DNA from 2 places in the Paenibacillus sp. MDV22-iso6 genome. Region 1 is predicted to be linked to the other one. Evidence: riboswitches for the same ligand, from Rfam matches in the RefSeq annotation. Region 1 holds a riboswitch; the other holds the start of a gene.

Region 1 (9,725 bases):
AGATCCACGGTAGAGAGAACCAGATCATATTCCGTCTTCGGTATACGTGCGGCTTCATACCAGGACACGCTGTCCACAATCCGAATTTCGGGAATTTCCTTGGACAGACGGCTCGATAACATCCGTGAAGATCCAATCCCACTCGTACAGACGACGACAGCCCTGATTTCACGCTTCAGCACCCGCAGCCGTTCAATGGAAGCACCGAAGTGCATTACCAAAAATCCGATCTCCTCATCCGGCACATCCGTATTGGGCCAAGCCTCTCGCACGGCTTTCTTTACATCCTCAAACAGTGATTCATAATCCTTGCGGATCTGCTGAAGCAACGGATTACGGATGAGCTGCCGCCCATCCATTCGTTCCAGCACCGGCTCTATATGGGCAATCAGACCTTCACGAAGCAGACGATCCTCATGGAACGAATAATGAGTTTTCTCCTGCATTCGATCTGTAAGAGAACGAACCATGTCGAGTAAGACCAGATCGTCTATGGGCAGAAGACGCGAGGAATGAATCGATTGCTCGATTTCAACTAGCAGCCTGTGAAAATAAGCCTGCTCCTCGCCGACAAACTCCAGCCCAAGCTGGGCAGATAGAACGCCGCACAACCGTGAAGCCAAATATTCCGGCACCTTCCGCTCATCTTGCAGTGGATTCCCAACGTCATTTTTGTCCTGTTGTGTGCCCCGACCTATGCCAAAACCTTTGCGAATCCGCACAACCGCTACAGACAATTGGATCAGCAGCTTCATGTATTGACGTTCCGGGATATTTTCCAACCACTCAATATCCGGCTGCCATAATGCATTTTCGACCGTAAGTACATCCTCATGCCCTATCATTTCCAGAAGTTTGCTGTTTACTTTGGAAACTCCCTGCTCCGCTTGTCTACCGAATAAATCGGATTCATCCAGATATTCAAGAGCGAGCGCGGAAATAGCCATGCGATGAGCCAGCTCGCTTCCATTGATCTTGACCCCATATCCACGTCTGCGAACCAGCTTCAATCCAGCCAGCTGAATGCGTGGTTCCAGATCGTCCAGATCATTGCTTGCCGTAGACACGGTTACCTTCAGATCTGAGGCCAATGCAAGCAGCTTCACAGGCTCGGATTCATCCAGCAAAATACAAAGCATGAAGAGTTTACGCTCTTCGGGCGTAAACTCCACATATTCGTTAAGCTCAAGTTGTTGACGCAATACGGCCAAATCATCGGAACCGGGATCAATTCGAACCCCGGTTCCCGATTTTTTTTCCAATCTCATGCCAAGGGGCTCAAGCCATTGTTCAATCATCTGCAACTCTCGATGTACGGTACGAGTGCTTACTTTGACCACAACAGCTATATCGCCAGCAGTTACCTCATGAGGATGCTCCAGCAGGAACTCCACGATCTCACGCTGTCTCCTTGTAATATTACTCATCAGGAGTCGGATTTGAGGCGCTCCACCAGTGCCTCATATTCAGGACTCTTCAGGAAGTTATCGATGGAAATATGCTCTGCATTTGGAGCCACGGATTTGGCCCGGTCAGTCAATGTTTTCTGTGTGATGACGATGTCGGCATCTTGTGGAATCTCACTGATCGCCGTGTTGGTTACAGCGACATCCACACCGGCTGCCTTCATTTTCTTCCGCAGAATCGAGGCACCCATGGCACTCGAACCCATACCTGCATCACAGGAGAATACAATTTTATTGATATCCGTTTTTACTGCCGAAGAAGCAATATCGGCTGCACGGTCAGCTTCACGATTGTCTTTATCAACGGTGAGGTTACCCGTTTTGCCCTGATTTTTCATATCTTTCATGCGGCTGGAAGCACTATCCAGATCTTCGTCATCCTTCTGTTTACCTGTTTTGAGCAGTATGGATGCCACGAGGAAGGAGATAACCGCAGCTACGGCTACCCCGGCAAACATACCAAGATATCCGCCCTTAGGTGTTAACAATGAGTAGGCAATGATACTTCCCGGTGACGGTGCAGATACCAAACCAGCTCCTGTCAGCATGAAGGTCAATGTACCCGCCACACCACCAGCCATCGCAGCCAGAATCAGTATCGGTCTCATCAGAATGTAAGGGAAATAAATCTCGTGAATCCCGCCAAAGAAATGAATGATTACAGCACCTGGAGCGGAAGATTTGGCTGATCCGCGACCGAAGAAGCAGTATGCCAGCAAAATGCCGAGTCCAGGTCCTGGGTTGGATTCAAGCATGAATAATACGGATTGCCCCAGTTCTCTTGCTTGATCCGTACCAATCGGTGTCAGAATCCCATGGTTGATGGCATTGTTCAGGAATAATACTTTTCCTGGCTCAATGATCAGGTTGACCAGCGGGAGAAGACCAGCGTTCATCAAAGCTTCTACCCCAGCCGATAACACCTTGCTAATCGCTTCAACGAAAGGCCCGATGCCTTTAAGGGCTAGAAGGGCCAAAATCCCACCAATAATACCAGCGGAGAAGTTGTTAACCAGCATCTCAAACCCTGATTTGATTTTGCCATCGACAGCTTTGTCAAATTTCTTAATGACCCAAGCTCCCAATGGTCCGGCAATCATGGCGCCAAGGAACATTGGAATGTCACTGCCGACAATAACCCCGATGGTCATTATTGCACCGACTACACCACCACGTTGGCCGTGTACCATGGTACCGCCTGTGTAACCGATAAGCAAAGGCAGCAAATATTTGATCATTGGATCAACCAGCAATGCAAAATCTGCGTTAGGGAACCATCCTTTTGGAATGAACAATGCCGTAATCAAACCCCAGGCGATAAATGCACCCATGTTCGGCATAACCATACCACTCAGGAAACGTCCAAACTTCTGAACGCCGACCCGTATTCCTCCGCTTTTTTCGGACTTTGCGTCCACTGAACTCATATTGAAAACCTCCTCAACATATTAAACCTTAATTCCACTGAATTTTGACAACGATGATCCAGACGAACAAAGGTACAAATCTTCAATAAATCTTAATTTACAACCATATCGTAAATGAAAACGGTATCTTCTACAACGAAATGAAAACCTACTTCCGTCATGAACGTTGATGACAAGATTTAAATTTAAAGGATTGTCCCATGTTTGAACCTTGTATATGGAATGGAACCTGTTATTCCCTTTCATGTATCATACCCACGAAATGCCCCATTTTAATGACAAACGAAATTGTAAATTTATTCTATTTGAACGAGCTGTTTCTATCTCAATTAGAAATATTGATGAAACACGTTAATTGATATTCATTCCATCCCTTTCGTCTGTTAACAACGAAAAAGCGCAATTGCCTCACCCTGTCCCAGGTGAGGCAATTGCGCCTAAGTATTCTCCGAATGAGCTGTATCACCATCCGGATCTATAATCAATCGATTCATTTTTATTACGTTAAACGAACTTTTCCATTAAGCTGAAACTCCGTATCTAGCGGAAATTTGCACCTTAATATTATTCCGTATGTTTACGATACGCATCCGCGTTCATCAATGTGGAAAGTGCTGCTGTGAGGTCGCCCTCAACACGAATCTCGATCATCCAGCCTTCCTCATATGGGGAGTTGTTAACCAGCTCCGGGGAATCCTGCAATGCATCATTCACAGCAATAATCGTTCCACTGACAGGAGAAAACAAATCCGAAACGGTTTTGACGGATTCAATCGTTCCAATGCCGTCTTCCGCTTTTACATCCGATTCAAGGTCAGGCAATTCTACAAACACAATGTCACCCAGCTGATGCTGCGCGAACTCGGTAATGCCAATACGTACGGTATCCTCCCCTACGGTCTGCACCCATTCGTGCTCTTCACTGTACAGGAAATCACTTTTCAATTCGCTCATCGATATCCGCCTCGCTTTTCATTAATGAGTGCATGCGTTTCTTTGACCTTAACCTTTTTCCCAGAACATAGCGTATGATATTTTCGATTCAAATGTCAAGATACCTCACAATTTATTTGTTTTTCTTCCTTATATGCCTGTAACTCAAATGGACCCTCCCTACATATAATGGTGAATATTAGAAAAGTAAGCGCACTCTTTATAAATAGACGTACATTTTAATGTTAATTAAAAATTTCATTCGGATTTTTTGTTCATATCTATGATATCGTTCTTGACATCAATAGACGATTCAGGCTTTAATGAGAGTAGTAAATGTGTTTAATTGGTCTATGCAATACCCGCGGATGAATGTAAAGGGAGAGATTACCCTTGACACCCGAATCAGGGTGTACATGCGGTAACGCCGAAGGAGTAAGCCACCGACAAGCGGAGGTGAATCTCTCAGGCAAAAGGACTTTTACGGGACGCAACTCTGGAGAGCATCTAATCGCCCTGTATGGGCGTTATGATCACCCAAGGGGAAACCTGCTGCATCATTCGGCGGGGTAACTCTCAGGTACCAAGGACAGAGCCTAAGAATACAGCGTGCTTCTGGCATGCCGATTCTTTGGCCTGTCCTTTTCCTTTTTCCCAAAAAAACGAAAACAGGTTATAGAGCGGCGCTGCCTATAGCGTCCTTACCTTACTTTTATAATAAAATATGATGCCAGATTCATTGATCCACGGTTACACACTCGGCCGGTTGACGGCCCATGACGAGGTGATTGGATGTCCGATTTGCTTAGAACCCCACTCTTTCCACTCTATCAGCAATATGAAGGCGTACGATGCATTGATTTTGGTGGCTGGGAGCTCCCGGTACAATTCAGTGGAATTCAGAAAGAGCACGAAGCGGTAAGAGAACGTGCCGGATTATTTGATGTATCCCACATGGGTGAATTCACCGTACAAGGTGAACACGCAGAAGCTTTTTTACAGTACATGACCACCAATGATATAACAACACTCGTTCCCGGTCAGGCCCAATACACGTTAATGTGTTATCCGGATGGCGGCGTGGTCGATGATCTGCTGATCTATAAACTGAAAGACCAGCATTATATGCTGGTAGTTAACGCCTCCAACATCGACAAGGACTGGGCATGGCTGCAACAGCACATGACGCCAGGCGTAACGATGACCAATGATTCGGATCAAACGGCGCTGCTTGCCCTGCAAGGTCCGCTGGCAGTCGATATTCTCGGAACGGTGACAGATACCGATGTGTCTTCGATTGAGCCTTTCCGATTTGTAGCAAATGCGAAGGTATGTGGCGTTACATTGCTGTTATCCCGCACCGGATATACCGGTGAAGATGGCTTTGAGCTCTATGTTCCTGCGGAACAAGCCGCTGCGGTCTGGAACGGATTGATGCAAGCCGGAGAAGGTCACGGACTCGTTCCGACTGGACTAGGCGCCCGGGATACGCTGCGCTTTGAAGCCAAGCTGCCCCTGTATGGACAGGAATTGTCTGCAACCATCTCACCGCTGGAGGCTGGCGTAAGTATGTTTGTGAAGCTAAATGCAGGACCGTTTATCGGACATGAAGCCTTGTTGCAGCAAAAAAATGATGGGCCTGCCCGAAAGCTGGTCGGCATCGAAGTGCTGGAGCGCGGCATCCCTCGCCCTCATTATCCCATTTACGCCGAAGGCGTGCAGATTGGTGAAGTGACCACAGGCACTCAGTCGCCTACGTTGAAACGCAATCTGGGGCTGGCCTTGATTGATAGCAAATATGCTGCACTGGGTACCCCGCTGGAGATTGAGATTCGTGGCAAGAAATTGAAAGCCGAGGTTGTGAAGACCCCTTTTCATAAACGGACACGTGCGCCAAAGACACCTACTCAAGGAGCTGATCAAGCATGAGCAAGCATCGCTACATTCCCATGACCGAGCAGGATCAGAGTGCCATGCTGGCAACCATCGGCGTGGAAACGATTGAGGATCTGTTCCATGACATTCCACAGGAGATTCGCTATCAGGGCGAACTGCCTGTTTCCTCCAAACTGGATGAATACGCACTGACACGTCATATGTCGAAGCAAGCGGCAGCGAATGCCAACTTCGAGACACACGCCAGTTTCCTGGGTGCAGGCATTTATGATCACCACGTTCCCTCCGTCATTAATCATGTCATCTCCCGTTCCGAGTTCTATACAGCCTATACACCTTATCAACCCGAGATCAGCCAAGGAGAATTGCAGGCGATTTTCGAGTTTCAATCCTACATCTGTGAGTTGACAGGCATGGCTGTAGCCAATGCCAGCATGTACGATGGTGCAACTGCATTTGCGGAAGCAGGCAATCTGGCCGCAGCGGCAACCCGCCGCAAACAACTGATTGTGTCACGTACCGTGCACCCCGAATCCCGTCAGGTATTGCAAGCTTATGCTCACGGCCTCAATCTGGAGATTGTTGAGATTGGATATCAAAATGGTGTAACAGACTGGGATGCCCTGCAAGCCGCCGTGTCCGATGACACCGCAGCCGTCATGATTCAAAGCCCGAACTTCTTCGGCGCCGTGGAAAATGTAAAACAGGCCGCAGACCTTGCGCATGCGCACAAGAGCCTGCTCGTGGTCAGCGCCAACCCGCTATCGCTGGGTCTGCTGGAAGCCCCAGGCAAGCTGGGTGCTGACATCGTCGTTGGCGACGCGCAGCCCCTTGGCATCGCCGCTTCACTCGGCGGCCCAACATGCGGATACTTCGCCGTATCCCAGGCTCATATGCGCCGAATTCCTGGCCGAATTGTAGGCCAGACAACGGACCGCAACGGCAAGCGTGGTTTTGTACTCACGCTGCAAGCACGGGAACAGCATATCCGCCGTGAAAAGGCGACGTCCAACATCTGTTCCAACCAGGCGTTGCTCGCGCTGAGCGCCTCTGTATATATGTCCATTATGGGTAAACAAGGCATGATCGACGTTGCTGATTTGAATTTGCAAAAGAGCCATTATGCCCTTAATACGTTTACCGCAATTCCAGGCGTCTCTCTTACGTTTACCGCCCCTACGTTCAATGAGTTTGTTATCCAACTGCCTGAAGGAACAAATGTGGAACCACTGCAACTGAAATTGCTCGATGCAGGTTTCATTGGCGGGTATGAACTTGGCCGTGATTATCCCGAGCTCGCCGGACATATGCTGATTGCAGTTACTGAACGACGCAGCAAGGAAGAGATCGACGAATTCGCACGTGTATTGGAGGGATCGCTGTGACTCAGGAAACGACAACAAAGACAACTACGACGACATCAGCACAAGGACAATCGGAAACGGTAACCTCTATCTCCACTTCGGGCCAACCTGAAACTATCACAACAGACACTAACCAGGCTGCCTCTCCAGCACCGGAGCAATCGTTGATTTTTGAACTCAGCAGTCCGGGTCGGGTCGCTTATTCGTTGCCCGAATGCGACGTTCCCCGTCAAGCTGTGGATTCCCTGATTCCCCGGGAAATGCTTCGGTCGGAAGCAGCAGCATTGCCTGAGGTTTTTGAAGTTGACGTCATTCGCCATTACACTGCCCTGTCTCGTCGTAATTTCGGGATAGATAACGGATTCTATCCGCTGGGCTCTTGTACGATGAAATATAATCCGAAGATTAATGAGGATGTGGCCCGTTACAACGGGTTCGCCAAAATTCATCCATATCAGCATGAATCCAGCATTCAAGGTGCACTTGAACTGCTCTACACGTTGCAAAATGACCTTGCCGGACTTACCGGGATGGACGCCGTTACGCTGCAACCGGCCGCTGGTGCACATGGCGAATGGACCGGGCTCATGATGATCCGTGCTTACCACGAAGGTCGTGGTGAACGGCGTACGAAAGTCATCGTACCCGATTCTTCTCATGGGACCAACCCGGCAAGTGCAACCGTAGCAGGTTTCGAAACGGTAACGATTCCTTCCCGCGCAGACGGTCTGGTAGATCTTGACGCACTTCGCGCAGCTGTTGGTTCGGACACCGCAGCGCTCATGCTGACTAACCCGAATACACTCGGACTCTTTGAAAAAGACATTCAGGAGATTGCCTCCATTGTGCATCAGGCAGGTGGCTTGCTGTACTACGATGGAGCCAACTCCAATGCCATTATGGGCATCACCCGACCTGGCGATATGGGCTTCGACGTGGTGCATCTGAACTTGCATAAAACGATGAGTACTCCGCACGGCGGAGGTGGACCTGGTGCCGGCCCGGTTGGTGTGAAGAGCCGCTTGATTCCATTTCTGCCGAAACCGATGGTCATCAAAAATGATGAGGGTATATATGCATTGGATCGCGAAGGTGATCAATCCATTGGCCGGGTCAAAGCTTACTATGGTAACTTCGGTATTCTGGTCCGCGCCTATGCCTACATTCGTACTTATGGACCTGAAGGCTTACGCCGGGTATCTGAATGTGCGGTGCTCAACGCCAACTACATGATGGCCCGTCTCGCACCTTACTACGAGATTCCGTATCCAGGCGTGTGCAAACATGAATTCGTTATGTCTGGCCGGGGGTTGAAACAGTATGGTGTACGTACACTGGATGTTGCCAAACGATTGCTTGATTTTGGGTATCACCCGCCAACCGTGTACTTCCCGCTGAACGTCGAGGAGTGCATCATGATCGAACCAACCGAAACCGAGAGCAAAGAAACCCTTGATGGGTTTGTCGATACGATGATTCGCATTGCCAAGGAAGCAGAAGAAACGCCTGAACTGGTACTCAATGCCCCTTACGGCACACCGGTTACCCGTCTGGATGAAACAACAGCAGCCCGTAAACCTGTACTGAACTGTGCTTGCAGTTAAAAGCTAACCTCTAATAAACTAATGAAAACATATTCAGTCGTTGATAATCATTAATAAATGCCAAAAACAGCCGCATTTTGCTTTCTGCGCGGCTGTTTTCTTTATTGCTTATTAACCTGTCAGCTTTATTTTATCTTCTCCGGTCTAGGGCTTCCAATTGGCCCGTTCCTTCTTGCCCAATCGCGGACAGGTGTAACAATAGGAGCGACCTTGTCGTAAATATTGCAAGCAACAGACGTTTTTGATCGCAAGTCTCTTCGTAGGCTCCAGCGGATGATCAATCATCCGAACCCTGACACGAAGCGGATTCTTGGCCAGACCAAATACATCAGCTTCCAGACCATTTTGCAGCACCAGTTCATCAGCGGCAAACTGACGCAAGAGAGCTTCATCGTCTTGATACGTATTATGAATATTCTCCCTGTAGTTTTGCAGAGCCGTTGGCAACTGCCCCCACAACATGCTGACATGCAACCCAGAAGCTTTGGACAAACACTCCATGAGGGGACGTGCAGTCTGACTGTAAAAACGTCTTAATTCTGCTTCAAGCCAGACCGTTCTTTCCTCCGAATCCTTCGGAGCGAGAGTGACATCCATGTTCTCAAGTTGAAAAGCAATTCGTGTATACCCGGTTTCCTTCATCAAATGTATACTCAGATTGGCTAGCGAAAAATTCGGAGCTGAATCATGGACGGATACGGTATATTGCAGCGCAGCTGCCACATCCCCGAACCAACTGGTGAAATAGGCTGCGGCAACCGTTAGATCCTGTCCCTCGATTAACTGTTGATAGGCGGACAAAAAGCTTCTCATTGCCTCCGGATCAACAATAGATTCTCCACATAGCGATGCCACGGGTACACCATTCAGTTCCTGTACAAGATTAAAGTGCTTCCCCAGTTCCTCACGAATCCGGTCATTCATCATTCGCCGAACAAACGATTCAGGTCATCCAGCATGGAAGTAGCCGCATTGGGTCCATACCCGCCAAACCACGAATCTGAAGCCACCTGGAATACCTGATTATTTTTAACA
Region 2 (9,725 bases), on a different contig from region 1:
CTATAGAGGCATACCCGCAATCCATTCTCAGAGCTGTCTACCCTCTTCCGCAGCCCCATCTCACGAATCAGCAGATCCACGATGGATAACCCCAGACCTGTTCCCTTGGTATCCGAATCTTCCTGCAATCCTGGGCCCCTATCCTGAATAACAAGAGCCTTCTCCCCATGGATCTGTTCTGTCGATATGCCAATATATTTTCCACTCGCTGCATGACGGATGACATTCTGAAACAGGTTATCGAGAACACGACGTAATCCCTGCTCATCCACCTGCCAGAACAACGGTTCTTCCGGCAGATCGATATCAATCTCAAACTGCTCTTTCTCCCAAACGGGATACCAGGCCGCTGCCGTTTCTCTGACGATTCGCAGGACGTCCTTCTGTTCCAGCTTCAATGTATATTTTCCGCTGGTGAGCAGGTTGTACGATAACATGTTGTCGATCAATCCGCTCAAATCATCCATCTTGGCTTCCATACGACGCAATGAAGTATCCGCAGCCGTGCTTAGTGGTTCTTTGTGAAGGGAATGCATATGTCCACGGATGACGGTCAGCGGTGTACGCAGATCATGCGACAATCCCGCGACAAGACGTTTGCGAAGCTGCTCTTCCTCCCGCTCCCGGTGACGGCTGTCTGTCAACTGATGCACCATTTCGTTGAACGATTCCTCCAGATGTCCAATCTCATCCGATCTGCGAATCTCCACAGGAAGGGGAATGCCTTCCTTGCCCGGAGTGATCATCGCCGTCTGGAGCCGGATGAGCCGCTTGCGAATTCGCGCAAAGAACAGGATCGACATGATGATAAATAACAGGAAGATGATCATCATCAATCCACCCAAATACAAAAGTTCCATAGGCCAGTTGTTCTGTGGCTTTTGCAAAAGATACCTTGGAACCTCAATCACCATAAACCCTTGTCCCTTGTCTTCACTATCTCCACCCACAAAAGAAACAACCGTTAGCGGATCACGATAGGAGGCTTCCTTCATAAATTCCAGGGAGCTGTTTGCATTCCATATCGAAGGAATCCGGGTCTCTGTATTCGGATGATCCAACGTCCATTTCAATGTCGTCATTGTTGTTCCATCCACGGTGGACTCCGATACATCAACGTCCTCTCCAGCGAGAATAAATGCCGTTTCACCGTTTTGGTCCACACGGTACATCGAAGAATTGGGATATTTCCGGTGCAGCTGTTCCATACGTTGATTGATTTTTTCAGATGTCGCCCCATCCAGCTTCTCGGATTCCCGGGTCCACAGGTTGCTAATTTTCGTGCTATCGCCATAAGGTGCCGTATTGTCTTTATTTGTATTGTTCACCACCACCACATAGATAATAGATGTAATGGGGAGAACGACCGGCACAAACAAAACCGCTGCCAAGATCAGGAGAATATATCGGGACATCAAGGTCCGTCCAAAACGCATTTTCCGTTTGCCTGGAAGGCTACGTTTCACTCCCTTATTCCTATCGGATGGATCGCGCATCGTCGCTTTTCTTCTCATGGCTTCTTCACACGATACCCAACACCACGAACGGTTTGAATGATGGTTGGGTTCGCCGGATCACGCTCCAGCTTCTCGCGCAGATGCCGGATATGTACCATTAATGTCTTGTCCCCGTCCAGATAAGGCTCGTTCCAAACGGCTTCGTAGATCTGTTCCTTGGTTCGAATCATGCCCATATGCCTGAGCAGGTAGGCGAAGATATGAAACTGTTTGCCCGATAAAATAATTTCTTCCTCTGTCTCCTCATTCACGATCCGGTGATCCTTCTCGTAGATGGACAAGTGGTCCAGTTTTACCACGGTATCGGCCGAGATCGCTGTCCCTGCCTTCCGAAGCTGGACTTCAATCCGTGCGGCAAGTTCATCGGGATGGAATGGCTTGGTTACATAATCATCGGCAAAATCAAGCCCATGCAGCTTGTCGTCAATGGACGTTCTAGCCGAGAGCATGACAATGGGCACTTCAGGATGTTCCTTTTTGAGTCGCTGTCCTACCGTAAATCCATCCAGTCCCGGCAGCATGACATCCAGAATAACCAACGAGCAGCCCCCGGCAGCTTCAGCCGCACCTTCACCACTTCCGAGCCATACCACCTCATATCCACGCTCCTCCAAGTCGGCCCTAACCCATGTGGCAATTTCCGTATCGTCTTCAATGTATAACAGTTTCGTTTTCATGCGCGTATTCGTTTCCTTTCTGTACCCTTTGGGTTAATTATATATTTGAAACATAATGAAGTATCTTGTTTATATAAAATGTACGAATGATGATCACACGACCATGGATATCCTTTTATTTTAAATTATACCTTAATCATCCGCTTCGCATAATTCATGCAGAGATTGAGAGGTTGATTCAACAACATAAGCATGTGGCATTCATCCCGAGATTGATTTGCATCGAATGCAGCTACTTGCTCACATACTACGTGTGTATACGACGGGAGGAGATTCAACATGCTGCTGGAAGCCATCTATCATCAACCAAAACGGAACTGGGCCTATGCCTACGATAAGGATACCATTCGTCTGCGTCTGCGTGCCAAAAAGAATGATCTCACCGAGGTACATGCCCTGACTGGGGACAAATACGCCTGGGATCGCACCAAAGAGCTGGTTCCTTTAACCAAATATACATCCGATTCCATGTTCGATTATTATGAGGGGCAAGTAAAGCCTCCGTATCATCGACTGAAGTATTCCTTCCTGCTGAAAAGCGGCACAGAACAGATCTGGATGACCGAAACGGATTTCCAAACGCATGAACCCGACGATCCTGGTCACATGTTCCAGTTTCCGTACATCCATCCCGGAGCTGTATTTACACCGCCTGCATGGGTGAAGGATGCGATCTTCTATCAGATCTTCCCTGAACGATTCGCAAATGGCAACCCCGACCTTGATCCAGAAAAAGTGGAACCCTGGGGTGGTGAGCCGACCCCGTTTAACTTCTTCGGCGGTGATCTCCAGGGCGTCATCGACCATCTGGATTACCTTGAAGAGTTGGGCATTAACGCCATTTATTTCACACCAATCTTCGAGGCAACGACCAATCACAAATACGATACCGAAGATTATTTGCGAGTAGATCGGCATTTTGGTGATGCAGATACAGCCAAACGGCTTGTTGAGCTGTGCCATGCACGCGGAATCCGGGTGCTATTGGATGCGGTGTTCAATCATTCTGGGAAGACTTTTGCGCCGTTTGTGGATGTGCAGAAGAACGGGGAGAAGTCCAAATATAAGGACTGGTTCCATGTGCATGAATTCCCGCTGGACGTGAAGGATGGCATTCCTACGTATGAAACATTCGGATTCGAAGCCCACATGCCGAAGCTTAACACGGAAAATCCCGAGGTGAAGGCGTATTTGCTGGAGGTCGCCGAATACTGGATCAAGGAAGTGGGCACCGACGGCTGGCGGCTGGATGTCGCGGATGAAGTGGATAATGCGTTCTGGCGCGACTTCCGCCGTGTAGTGAAGGCTGCGAATCCGGATGCCTATATCCTGGGTGAGGTATGGAATGAGTCCTCCTCCTGGCTGCAAGGTGATCAGTTCGATGCCTCGATGAACTATCCATTTACGGAAGCCGTAAATCGTTTTTTTGTAAAAGATGCCATGCACGCCGAACAGTTCGCGAACTCGATCGGTCGACAACTGTCCCGCTATGCGCTGCAAGCCAGCGAAGTGGCGTTCAATCTGCTTGATAGCCACGATACACCACGGCTGCTCACCTTATGTGAGGGTGACCAGCGGAAGATGAAACTGGCCGCGTTGTTCCAATTCAGCTATATGGGTGCCCCGTGCATCTATTACGGGGATGAGATTGGGCTGGACGGCGATCATGATCCCGGCTGTCGGAAATGTATGGAGTGGGATGAGACGAAGCAGGATCGCGAGCTGTTCACCTTTTATCAGAAGCTAATCGCACTTCGCCATGCCCATCCTGCCCTGCGTGCAGAAGGCAGCATTCGATTCCTGCAGGCCCGTGAAGGCGGAAGCCAGCTTGTGATGGAACGACAGGATGAGGAGGAGCGCATTCTGATCCTTTTCAATCGTTCGGAAGAAACAGCTATCGTGGAGCTCGAAGCGGGTGCCGGGGAATGGACGGAGTTATTTGGCGAGAATTATCGTACAGCCAAGGAAGAGGGAATTCTGGCCGTTGAGCTGCCCGCATATGGATATGCTGTACTAAGTACAGATATCGCGTAACTTCTTCATATTGTTGTATCCTTGCAATTCCAACGCATTGCAAGCAACGCCGGATAAGCGCTCACAGACCTGTTACTAATCTGTAGAGCGCTTTTCTGCGTTATGGATGGATCGTCAATTAATTTAGTGACACGGATACTATAGAAAGCTACAGAGGCGCGGTCAGCTGTTCCTTGAGCAATCGGATGGTAGCCTCATATTGCACAAGCCCCACTTGCATACACAAACGCTGTGCAGGTGAGATCTGTTCGCCAAATTGCTTCATCTGGCGCTGCAGCTCGGCATACAGCAACTCTTTACGATTCAGCTCCGACCGGACCCACCCTGCGACAGTATCTTCATCCGCCAGCTCTCCGAAATACAGACGCATCAGAAAATCAGAACGGAACACCTCTGCTTCCAGGGGACTCATCAAATAGGTATTGAACTCCGCAGACCCTTCCGGTGTTAAGGTATACACATTTTTGTCAGGTTTCCCTTCTTGTCTAACGGATTCTTTGGTCAATAACCCTGACTTTTCCATCTTCGCAAGTGTGGGATAAATGGTGCCAAAGCTGGCATCGAAGAAAAATGAAAAATATTGTTCAAAGTACTGCTTGATCTCATATCCGGAACATGGCTGATTGTGCAGTATTCCGAGGATGACATGCTGCGTGTTCATCGGTGTACCGCTCCTTTCCAATTGCTCTTAACGTATCACATCCTCCCTTATACGTTCAACATCATCAGACGTTCACGGATTGGCTTATCCGGCAAAAGGGGGCTTATCGTTATCCATATTATCCACGATCAGGTGAAGGCAGGTTTCCAGTCAGAGCGACAGGTGTCGCAGCAGTCTTGGACTCCAAAGGTATGCCGGATTGTGCAGGACCTGAGCGTTTGATCCATGTGCACACCGCTCCCAAAACCAACGTCGCCGCTCCAATCACTACCAGAAGCAGAACATCATGACTAATTCCATCTCCGCCAAGCACCAGATTCATCATACCCTCCACCGCGTAGGTTGCCGGCAGATAATGACCGATCTGTTGATAGAAGTCAGGCATGACATCGCGCGGAATGGTTGCGCCTGATGACAACATCAGCAGAGGCAACAAGGCACTGTTTAACCATGCTCCAGCATTTCCAAGCAGCAGCAAGCTCAATTGCGCCACGAATAGAAAAGATAAAGTAATCAACAACTGAAATAGCCATAACATCCACCATCCATCTGCTGATGATACACCCATAACATGCATCATCCCTGCTCCAACGAGCGATACGATAAATGCAGCACCAACATTGATGATATTGCGCGCCCAAAAGCGTTCCCATTTTCCTGCCCTGCTACTGAGTTCACCAGAAACCTTTTGCAGATTCATGCCAAGAAGCATTGCACCTGTAAAGGTAGCCGTCACAATCAACATTGGTACCATGGAAAAAGCAAAGTTATGAACTGGATTCAGCCGTTCCACTTCTGCCTCCACCCGGGAAGATAACCCCGCTGCCATCGCATTCGCCTGATCGTCAGCCATACCTGATTGATTCAGCACTCCCCGAATGCTGTTTTGCTGTACTTCACGGTTCAACGTCGCTGTAACTTGTGCGGATACGGTCTGCATCACACTTTTTACGGTAGCCACATTGGATTCATTCATTACATACTTCACTGCCACCGGGCCTGACAAGTCTCCCGCCTGCTGCATGAAACCGGATGGAATCTCGATAATCATGTATACATCCCGGTCCGTTAACATCTGTCTGGCTTCTTCCATAGTTGCCGAAGGTTTAATCGCGAAATGAAGCCCCTCTGCAAGAGACTTTGCCACAGGCTCAGCCGCAGCCCCATCTTCATTTACGATGGTCACAGCAAGCTGATTCATCCGTGCATTTACCTGATCATATCCACTAAGCCAAATGGTATTAAAAAAAACCTGGAACAGTACGGCTGTAATTAACCCGACTACTGTAGCTCCATTTTTCAAAAACAGAAGACTCGTTTGAAAAACACTTTTCATGTTATCCATCTCCTTAATTTGTATAACTTATTCTCGATCTTATATATCGTGTTGATATATGAAAATAAATAATATATCTAAACGATATATAAACGTCAATACCTTTTTATTTTTCTTTGTTGGAACAACAAAAAAGCCGATACGCTTCTTCACCAGGAAGAATTCGTATCGGCTTTTTTATCAAGATGGGAGCAGATCATTACCGTTAATGATCAAGCTCCACGAATTAAATTCAGTTCATGTACGTTCATGCATGTTATGCCTTGGCTTCTGGTTCATTTTCAGCAGGAGACTCAGCTTCAATCTCAGGCTCAGCACGCTTCGCCTTCGGTTTAGCAAGCTTCTCCATCATTTTCCGTCCTGTCGGTGTTTGGGCAAGCCCACCTTGGGCCGTTTCACGGTGCCTGCTCGGCATCGCACTGCCCACTTCCAGCATGACATCAATGACTTCGTCAGAAGGAATGGCACTTCGTACCCCGGCCAGCGCCATGTCGGCCGCAGCCAACGCAGTTACGGCACCCAGTCCGTTACGCACGATGCACGGAATTTCCACGAGGCCTGCGACGGGATCGCAGATAAGGCCTAATGTATTTTTTAACGCGAGGCCAACCGCATGAACCACTTGCTCCGGCGTCCCTCCACGCAGCTCCACCATGGCTCCAGCGGCCATACCGATGGCAGAACCCACTTCAGCCTGACAGCCACCCTCGGCACCGGAGATAAATGAATTGTTGGCAATGACATAACCAATCGCTCCCGCACAGAACAGACCGTTCACCAGATGCTCGTCACTCCAGCCAAAACGCTCTTGGGAGCTAATAAACACACCCGGAATGATGCCGCAAGAACCGGCTGTTGGTGTGGCAACGATCCGGCCCATGGAGGCATTCACTTCCGATACACAAAGGGCATACGCCATGGCCAGTGCAGAAGCATCTCCAGAACAAGTCTCACCTTTACGAATGTACTCAGCCATTTTTTTGCCGTCTCCGCCAGTCAAACCGCTGCGTGATGTCGTATCTTCTGTCAGCCCTTTGTGTACAGCTTCCTTCATCACCTGATAGTAATCCGACATCTGCCGTACAACATCCGCTTCCGGGATATTCGTCTCCTGAACCTGCTCTTCGATCATCAGCTCGGCGATGGTTTTGGATTCTGCTGTACAGATGGTATTCAGTTCATGTAGATGTTTAAACCGCATCAGGCTCGACCCCTCTCTTCAAATCAATCACGCGAATGTCCAGCATATGATCCAGTGACCGCAGACGGTTCAGCATCTCAGGATTTGGCACACCATCCATCTCCATCGCTGTCAATGCTTCACCATCCCGGGCTTTCCGATCCACTTGCATGTACCCGATGTTCACCCCGGACGAACTGATGGTGGAGGTTACGGAAGCGAGCACCCCTGCTTTGTCCGAATGGCGCAGTACAAGTGTGGGAAACTCTCCGCTGATCTGTACACGAAAATCATTCAATGCATGCACCGATACACTACCTCCGCCAATGGAAGCACCAATTAGTGAGCATTGACGGTCTCCATGCCACAGTTCAATCTTGACCGTATTCGGATGAGGAGCAGGCAGGCCACTTGTAAAAAACTCTACCTCCATACCCACTTCCTCTGCATATTGTTCTGCATCCGGTATACGTGGATCATCAGTCACATAATCAAGCAGGCCACCGATTAACGCAAGATCCGTACCATGCCCCTGATACGTATCGGCGAACGAGCCATACAGTGTTAATCGAGCGCGTTCAGGCGTGCACCCCAGCCACTGACGGGCAATTCGCCCCAATCTTGCCGCTCCAGCCGTATGTGAACTTGATGGACCTGTCATGGACGGACCAATAATTGAAAAAACGTCTTTAAAACGCATCGCAAACCCTCCATTTATAATCGTCATTTTCATCCAGACGTACACCCATAATGTTCCTTTATTACTGAATGATGACATCAAAAAAGGACAGAAGAAGGCCCTAGGCCCTCTCTCTGTCCTCGATACCTGAGAGTTTCATGATAAGCAGCGCGGCGGATCGATGCAATCCCTGTATTCACAGGTGATGTCACCCTGCACACCGTGCTGCTTGACCATATACCCCTTGGGTGGCGCAGTTTCGCGCACTCTCCAGAGTTGCGTCCAACGATGGTACATTTACCTGAGAGATTAACCACTGCGCCGGGTGCGTAGCAGCTTGCTCCTTCGGTGCCCGACAGCTGCCATTTTACTCGACATGCCCAGGTCTCTCCCGCTCGCTATCATTCGCTGTATGGAACCATTCTGATCTTGTAACAGAACGATAATTGAAGTTTTTAATACTTTCTCATTAAGATTAATCGACCGGAAGATCAGTGTCAACAAACTTAACGATTTCTTTGTGAATATTTGCTTTTTTCCATTTTATACACTAAATAAATTAACGAACTGTAAACTTTCATCACATGAATGTGTTAATGCGTTTCATCTCGAAAGCGTATACATTGTTCATTTTCTATTAGTGACTATCAGTGTTTAATACTATTTATGTTATGTTCCACAGAACGGTTCGGGTATTCAGGTAACCTTTATTCTGTACTAGAATTGCCGTATTTCTGCCTGTCACCCCACCATCGCCTTGGGCTTCGATGGTTCATCGTAATACCTGCTTCGGGAAGGAAGCATACTCGTCACCCACAATCCCAACGCAGCCAGCAGCATAACCCCGGATACAACTGTATATACCATACGAAGTGACAACTGCTCGGCCACTACGCCTGCAATCAAAATGGAAGCCACCTGTAGCATACTTAACACTAGTCCAAGTACACTGCTCATTCGCCCCATCAGATCGACAGGGATATTATTTTGATAAAAGGTAACCAGGCCCGTATTCGCCAGTGCGGAGCACAGACCGAGCAGAATAAAGGCAACCGCCGCCAGCTCAAACGAGAATGAACGGGAGAACAGAAAATAACCCAGCGCGACCAGAAGTACACCGCCACCCATCATGTGACGGATCGGCAAATGTTTGGCGAACATCCAAACCAGCATGGAACCTGCCAAATAACCGATTCCGGTGATACTCATTAATGCTCCGTACTGTGATTCAGGCAGGTTCATCACCTGACGGATAAACACCACTTCCTGAGCATCCAGCGACATGCCGACCACCAGAATAATCTGGAACAGGGCATATATACCGACCACGTAGCCCGACTTTCGGCTGAAGCTCAGTACAGCTCTCCAATCCTGGGCAATCATCCGAGGTGTGAGTCTGCTTCCCGTCCCTATATTCTGTTCTCCAATGCCCAGTTTGGGAAGAAACATTAGAATCAACGCAGAAGCAGCAAAAGAAACCGCATTGGCATAAATGGCTGCCGCCGGAGATAAATAAATTAGCATCACTCCTGCAACTGCTGGGCCGGTAATAAATGCCCCTGAGCTGATCAGGGCTTGTAGGGAATTGAAGCGCTTGCGCCGTTCAGCAGGTACCAACCGGGTAATGTATACCTGAGAGGA

The links. A riboswitch is a leader RNA that binds a small molecule or an ion and turns the genes downstream of it on or off. The one in region 1 is predicted to bind glycine.
Region 2: linked by a shared signal. The riboswitch ahead of sdaAB (L-serine ammonia-lyase, iron-sulfur-dependent subunit beta) and the one ahead of gcvT (glycine cleavage system aminomethyltransferase GcvT) in region 1 are both predicted to bind glycine.

What each region holds. Positions count from the first base shown of each region.
Region 1 is NZ_JBZVDZ010000004.1:551,701-561,425, forward strand. It holds gene AC4PM4_RS14530 (BglG family transcription antiterminator) at 1-1,427, opposite strand, end outside; gene AC4PM4_RS14535 (PTS mannitol transporter subunit IIBC) at 1,427-2,893, opposite strand; gene gcvH (glycine cleavage system protein GcvH) at 3,458-3,847, opposite strand; glycine riboswitch at 4,195-4,317, shown strand; glycine riboswitch at 4,321-4,421, shown strand; gene gcvT (glycine cleavage system aminomethyltransferase GcvT) at 4,619-5,755, shown strand; gene gcvPA (aminomethyl-transferring glycine dehydrogenase subunit GcvPA) at 5,752-7,107, shown strand; gene gcvPB (aminomethyl-transferring glycine dehydrogenase subunit GcvPB) at 7,203-8,690, shown strand; gene AC4PM4_RS14560 (hypothetical protein) at 8,835-9,617, opposite strand; gene AC4PM4_RS14565 (ABC transporter substrate-binding protein) at 9,614-9,725, opposite strand, start outside.
Region 2 is NZ_JBZVDZ010000008.1:260,976-270,700, forward strand. It holds gene AC4PM4_RS22905 (HAMP domain-containing sensor histidine kinase) at 1-1,466, opposite strand, end outside; gene AC4PM4_RS22910 (response regulator transcription factor) at 1,511-2,194, opposite strand; gene AC4PM4_RS22915 (alpha-glycosidase) at 2,474-4,228, shown strand; gene AC4PM4_RS22920 (PadR family transcriptional regulator) at 4,377-4,889, opposite strand; gene AC4PM4_RS22925 (YhgE/Pip domain-containing protein) at 5,008-6,225, opposite strand; gene sdaAA (L-serine ammonia-lyase, iron-sulfur-dependent, subunit alpha) at 6,482-7,426, opposite strand; gene sdaAB (L-serine ammonia-lyase, iron-sulfur-dependent subunit beta) at 7,416-8,105, opposite strand; glycine riboswitch at 8,217-8,360, opposite strand; glycine riboswitch at 8,365-8,488, opposite strand; gene AC4PM4_RS22940 (MFS transporter) at 8,826-9,725, opposite strand, start outside.